DNA from 2 places in the Pseudoclavibacter sp. JAI123 genome. Region 2 is predicted to be linked to the other one. Evidence: predicted binding sites of a transcription regulator. Region 2 holds the regulator's gene; the other holds the start of a gene.
The links. The regulator LexA, encoded in region 2, represses DNA repair genes until DNA is damaged. The targets are predictions, from matches to a motif close to TCGAACANNTGTTCGA.

Region 1 (3,408 bases), on a different contig from region 2:
AGGGTGCACGCGTCGACGGTCGGCGAAGCCCACACGGGCGCCTGGGCCAGCAGGATGACGCTCGTCGACCACGAGTCGGGTGAGACGAAGCTGATGCCGCGCTTCGACCTCGGCTGGTGCTCGCCGGGCGTCACCGCCGGAACCAGCTACTCACTGCGCACCTGGTACACCTCGTCGACGCCGACGCAGTTCGTCGTGTTCCTGCGCGCGCCCTCCGGCGCGTGGACGTACTGGTCGTCGAGCCCGTGGTTCGAGGCGAGCACCACCTACGCGCATGCAGTGTGGGAGCCGCCGCCGATCCCGGGCGGCTACACGGGCATCAGCTTCGGGCTGAGCCTCTTCTCGAATGGGACGCTCACCGTCGACGATGCCGCCCTCTACGAGGCCGACGGTGCGCCGCCGGCGCAACTGCCCCCGGTGACGCCTCCGCAGGGCCGTCCTGAAGGCCCGCATGTGCTGGCGCCCGGGCCCGACCGGATCAGCGCGCCGCAGAACCCCGACCGCGGTGCCCCGGCATGATTCGTCACCGCACCATCGCCGTGGCGCTCGCCTTCCTGCTGCTCTCCTCCGTCTCGTTGACCGGGTGCGTGCAGACGAGGGCCCTCGCCGAAGGCAAGTACCCGTGGCACACCGAGATCGTGGCAACGACATTCTGGGTCGGGGAGCTCTTCGACCCGACCGCGTCCGATGGCACCCAGGTGTACTCGACCTACGATTCCCGCTGGTACGACTCCTACGGCGGCTGCGATGGGCGTCTCACCGACGACGGCGCGGGAGGGGTTCACTGCGGCACCGAGCCCCGCTATGAAGCGCAGGACTACTTCCCGAGCAGCATGACCCCGCTCCAGAACCCCTTCTACATTGACCTGCCCTTCGACGACATCAACAACGAGGCTGCGCGGGGCATGCGAGCCGAGGTCGTGCCCTGGGCTGACGAGCCCGAGTACGCGTCCATCGCCCTGGACCCCCTCCGAAGTCTTATGAAGAACCGCTGGGTGATGCTGCACCGCGACGGTCGGGTCTGCTACGCGCAGATCCAGGATGCGGGACCCGGCGTGTACGACGACGACGAGTACGTCTTCGGCCACGACGATGCCAGGCCCGCGAACACCCGCTTCGGAGGTGCGGGTCTCGACGTCTCACCCGCTGTCAACGGCTGCCTCGCGTTCGAGCACCTCGACGGCAGCACCGACCTCGTCGACTGGGCGTTCGTCGACTTCGAGGACGTGCCGCCCGGTCCGTGGCTCCGGCTGGTCACCACATCCGAGGTGCAGTGAGGAGGGCCGCGAGCGGGGCTGCGAGTCGTGGTTCGCGGGGAGGCTCAGGATGTCGGTGGTCGGTCGTAGCGTGAGGAGTGCTTCGGCGTCGCTGCGTGTGGGGCTGCGCGTGGGGATGCGTGAAGAGAACTTACTGTGAAAACTCGTACATATGTACGAGTGAGTGGTAGGGTGGGAGTGGATCTTGGGGGAGGTCGAAATGCAGAGTGAAGCGCAGAGTCTGCGAAGCGACGAGGCTTCTTGTCCGGTCGCGGTGTCGCTTCCGACAGGTGTTGCAGCCGCCGTTCGCGAGGCCGCGGTCGGCGCGACTCCGGCGGTCGAGGCGCTCATCGACGGGCGCCGTTCCATCGCATCCCTGCTCGATACGGAGTTCTTCGCCGCGTTCGAAGAGCTGGCCGCACGCAAGCGCATGCTCGACGCGACCCTCCTCGAGATGACCGCCGAACTGCTCGGGCGCGACGAGGTGACCCCCGTGGCATTCTCAGGGTCGCTGGTGCGGCGCGGTGGGTTCAGATCGGTGCACGAGGCCGTGCAGCAGACCCTCGGGCTCCGACGAGGTGAGGCAGGCGCCATGCGAGAGCTCGCGGAGGCGACTCGCGAGACGATCAGCATGACGGGTGAGCCGCTGCAGCCGACGCGGGGCCACGTCGCGCTCGCCGTCGCAGAAGGGCGAGTGACCCTCTCGCAGGCATCAGCGATCGCCAGAGGGCTGCGTGAGGCCGATGGTCGCGCTGATGTCTCCGCCCTCGATCGTGCGGAGTACGAGCTCGTGCGGGCAGCCTGCGGACTCACGCCAGAAGACGACGAGCCCGCCTCGCCGGAGCGCCTCGCCAAGCAGGCGGCCGTGTGGGTTGCCTTCCTCGACCCCGACGGTGCGGAGCCCAACGCGGAGCGCCAAGCCGAGAAGCGCGGTCTCTCCTTCACGCGCCGCTCCGACGGAATGGTGCAGGGGCGGCTCCTCGCGACGCCTGAGCAGGGCGAGATCCTGCAGCGAGTCCTCGACGCGTACCTCTCGCCGAGGCGCGATCACGCCTGCGACGAGGAAGACGCCGGCCATGACGCCACGCTTCGTGCGTCCGGTGCAGTCGGTGTGTCCGATGCGTCAGGTGTACTCGGTGTGCCCGGCACGTCCGGTGTGCACGAGCCTGAGGTGCCGATCCGAGACGAGCGCAGCCCGTCCCAACGGCGCATCGACGCTCTCGTGTCGGTGTTCGCGCAGCATGCTGAGTCCCCGGCCGCGCCGCGCACGGGCGGCGAGGCTCCGACCCTGGTCGTCTCGGTCACTCGCACAGGGCTCCTCGGAGCCATCGACAGCCTGGCCGATGTACCGCGCTTCGAACACTCCGGCGAACCGGCCTCGATCGACGTCGCCAGGCGCATCCTGTGCGACGGCATCATCCGGGCCGCCCTCGTCGACGACGACGGAGAAGTGCTCAAGCTGGGTCGCAAGCGACGACTCTTCAGCCCCGCTCAGCGAAGAGCGATCTTCGCCAGAGACGGCGGGTGCCGGGCACCCGGCTGCGTGTTCCCCTTCGACATGGTCGAGTTCCACCACGTCAGACCCTGGTGGCAGGGCGGTCTCACCGACACCTGCAACGGCATCGCGTTGTGCAGCTTCCACCACCACGAAGTCCACCTGGAAAGGCTCGTCATCGTGCCCTCGGCCGACCGCGTCTGGAAGGTCGAGCCCGCAACAGGGCCAAGGGGCAGTCGCAGCCAGATTCGCTCAAGTGACAGCTCGGCGCGCCCCGTGGAGTTCAGGGCTTCGGCCCCCGACCTCGTCGCAAGTCGTGTCGCCGACCCCGTCGCCCAGGAGCTGTCGACCGGCAGCTCGCGAGAATAGACGCATGCCACGAATCCGCGCTCAGCAGTTCCCACCCCTCGAGGTCATGAGGGGCCGTTGGGCGCTGGCGGCCGCCATAGAGACGGCGATCCTCGGAGAGAACAACCAAAACGCGCGCGCCGACCGCCACGGCTGGTTCTACTCCGACGGCGGCGGCAGCTGGGCGCGCCTCACTCCGCTCGCCACCGGCCGCGCCGTCCTCAGCGGCATCGACCGCGACCACTCCGAGACGCACCGGGCGGGCGTCGACCCCACCGCCGGCCTCCCCGACTGGGCGATCGAACACGT
Region 2 (3,408 bases):
GCACCCAGGTGGACCCCACACCTTGGGTGAGCAGCGGGTACATCGAGTAACTGGGTGTGAAGCTGAGCACACTCCGGCCTGGCCCCCCGAAGACCTGCAAGAGCTGCTGCATGATCTCGTTGGAGCCGTTCGCCGCCCACACCTGCTCGGGAGAGATGCCGTGACCCAGGTAGACACTCAGCCGCTCCCGGAGTGCGGTGAACTCGCGGTCCGGGTACCGGTTGAGACCCGGGAGCTCGCGAGCGATCGCTTCGATGATGCGTCTTGCGACGACCTCTGGAACCTGGTGCGGGTTCTCGTTGACGTTGATGGCGACGCGCACCGGTTGCTGAGGCGCACCATATGGGGTGAGTCCGCGAAGGTCGTCGCGGATGGGCAGGTCTTCGAACGAGGTCACCGGACAAGCCTACGACGAGGCCCCCACCACGCCCCGGCCGAGGTGTTCGTCGACGACATGTACGACGTCAGTCGAGCGGGAGCGCGAGGCGCTGGCCGGCCTGAACCGTGCCGTTCTCGAGCGCGTTGAGCTTGGAGATCTCGACGATGACGTCGCGGACATCTGCGTCGCCCGCGACCTCCTCGGCGATTCCCCAGAGAGTGTCGCCCGCGCCGACCGTGACGTACTCGAACTCGACATCGGCTGTCTCGTTCGATGCCGCTGCAGAGGTCATGTGCGTGGCCCCGAGCGCGATGGCGGCGGCGACGGGCAGCGCGGCGAGCGCCAGGACGACCCGGCGGCCTCGAGTGGTGAGGCGGAGCGGTGCGGCAGTGTTGTTCATGATTCCTCCTGATTCGTCCACATCTTCGAGTGGTCGAATGTATGTACTGAATATAGCTACGAACAAAGTGTCAAGTCAAGGTCGAACGTTCGAATCTGTCGAACTTTCCTCCACAACACTCGAAGAAATGTTTCGTAGCTGCGTGCACCCTCGGTAGGGTTGGCGCTATCAGGCAGTGCATCACCTGCCACCGACATTCCGTGTCGGAGAGCGGACGGAGACGACATGGCCAAGAAGCCAGCGAGTGACATCTACAGAAAGCTGACCGAGAAGCAGGAGCGCATCCTGACCTGCATCATCGAGTCGGTTCGCACTCGCGGGTACCCGCCGAGCATGCGGGAGATCGGCGATACGGTCGGGCTGGTCTCGCTCTCGAGCGTGACCCATCAGCTCGGGCAGCTTGAGAAGTTCGGCTACATCAAGCGGAACCCGGGCATGCCACGCGCCCTCGAGGTGCTCGTGCACTTCGACCATGCCGACGATGGCGACTCGAACGACACGGCGGAGGCCGCCTTCGTACCCGTCGTGGGTCGCATCGCAGCCGGCATCCCGATCACGGCTGAGCAGCAGGTCGAGGATGTCTTCGCGCTCCCCCGCCAGATCGTTGGCAAGGGCGAGCTCTTCCTGCTCCGCGTGGTCGGCGAGTCGATGATCGACGCCGCCATCTGCGATGGCGACTGGGTCGTGGTGCGGTCACAGCGCACTGCCGAGAACGGCGACATCGTCGCCGCCATGCTCGACGGCGAGGCCACGGTCAAGACCTTCCGCAAGCGGGACGGACACATCTGGTTGCTCCCCCGCAACAGCGACTTCGAGCCGATCCTGGGCGACGAGGCTGAGATCCTGGGCAAGGTCGTCGCGGTGCTCCGTTCCATCTGATCCTCTCCACAGAAGACCCGCCTGAACGCAGAAGAGCGGCAAGCCCATCGGGCTTGCCGCTCTTCTGCGTTCAGTGCTCAATCGCGCTGCAGCGACTCAGCCCGCGACGGTGAACTCCTCGAACAGGCCGAGCTGGTCGGGATTCACTCGCGCCTTGAGGCGCGTGCCACCCTCCTCGTGACCCAGCTCGAGCACAGCACCGCGCTCGTGGAGGTAGGAGACGAGGTCGCCGCGTTCGAACGGCACGAGCACGTCGATCGTGACCTCCGGCGTCGGAAGCAGTTCTGCGATTCGAGCGAGCAGCAGGTCGATGCCCTCGCCGGTGTGCGCAGACACGAAGATGCCGTCATTCGCGAGGCCCTGCAGTTCAAGGCGTCGATCGCTGTCGACGAGGTCGGCCTTGGTGAAGACGACGATCTCCGGGACGTCGTGCGCCTCGACCTCGCCGATGACGTCACGCACGGTGGCGAGCTGGGCGGCCGGGTCCGGGTGCGAGGCGTCGACGGCGTGCACGATGACATCGGCAGCCTGCAGCTCCTCGAGCGTCGATCGGAAGGCCTCGACAAGCTGGTGAGGCAGGTTGCGCACGAACCCGACGGTGTCGGCGATCGTGTACGGGCGGCCGTCTTCCGTGGATGCCTTGCGCACCGTCGCGTCGAGCGTCGCGAAGAGCACGTTCTCGACGAGCACACCCGCGTGGGTGATGCGGTTGAGGAGGCTCGATTTGCCGGCGTTGGTGTAGCCGACGATGGCGACGGCCGGCACCTGGTTGCGCTCGCGAGTCGCGCGCTTCACGTCGCGCGCGTCCTTCATGTCCGCGATCTGGTGCCGGAGCTTGGCCATCTTCGTGCGAATGCGGCGACGATCGAGCTCGATCTTCGTCTCACCGGGACCTCTCGAGCCCATACCGGCTCCGCCGCCGACCTGCCCACCGGCCTGGCGGGACATCGACTCACCCCAGCCTCGGAGGCGCGGGAGCATGTATTCCATCTGCGCCAGCTCGACTTGAGCCTTGCCCTCTCGGCTCTTCGCGTGCTGGGAGAAGATGTCGAGGATCACGGCCGTGCGGTCGATGACCTTGACCTTGATCTCGTCCTCGAGCGCACGCCGCTGGCTTGGCGCGAGCTCCGTGTCCGCGACGACCGTGTCGGCTTCGAGGGCCGCGACGATCTCCTTGAGCTCAGCGACCTTGCCTCGGCCCAGGTACGTGGCCGGGTCCGGGTTGGGTCGCCGCTGGAGCACGCCGTCCAGGACGACGGCGCCCGCCGTCTCCGCGAGAGCGGCCAGCTCCTGCATGGAGTTCTCGGCCTCCTCGAGGGAGTTGCGACGGTAGACCCCGACCAGGACAACCCGCTCAAGACGCACCTTGCGGTACTCGACCTCGGTGACGTCCTCGAGTTCCGTGCGCAGGCTCTCGACGCGCCGCAGGGATTGGCGCGCCTCGCGTTCGAGCTGGTCACCATCGGATTCGCCGTCGTACCCCGTGCTCGCACCGTCCTGCAGTGCCTGCGCACGCCCGGACGAGAACAGGGTCATGGTGGCGCCCGGCTCTCTCGCCGCTCGCAGGATTCGGTCGATCGCGTCGTTGCTCTCGCCTGGAGGAGTTTCAGAATCTCGCATATTCGTACGATTCTACGCCGGTGCTAGCGTCTAGGGGTGACCGCTCAGCATTACTTCTCAGCAACCCCAGACGGCCCGCTCGAGCGGCGAAGCATCCAGGTCAGGCTCAGGGGGCACGCCGCGACCGTCA

Region 1: a site for LexA is predicted at 1,421-1,436, ahead of HDC34_RS01835 (HNH endonuclease signature motif containing protein). Genes of this name have one in related genera too.

The regions. Positions count from the first base shown of each region.
Region 1 covers NZ_JACCCM010000001.1:373,316-376,723, forward strand. Annotated here, with positions in the region: gene HDC34_RS01825 (polysaccharide deacetylase family protein) at 1-519, shown strand, start outside; gene HDC34_RS01830 (hypothetical protein) at 516-1,277, shown strand; gene HDC34_RS01835 (HNH endonuclease signature motif containing protein) at 1,531-3,120, shown strand; gene HDC34_RS01840 (hypothetical protein) at 3,125-3,408, shown strand, end outside.
Region 2 covers NZ_JACCCM010000002.1:609,176-612,583, reverse strand. Annotated here, with positions in the region: gene HDC34_RS14925 (histidinol-phosphate transaminase) at 1-397, opposite strand, end outside; gene HDC34_RS14920 (LysM peptidoglycan-binding domain-containing protein) at 465-779, opposite strand; gene lexA (transcriptional repressor LexA) at 1,005-1,658, shown strand; gene hflX (GTPase HflX) at 1,755-3,278, opposite strand; gene HDC34_RS14905 (class I SAM-dependent methyltransferase) at 3,315-3,408, shown strand, end outside.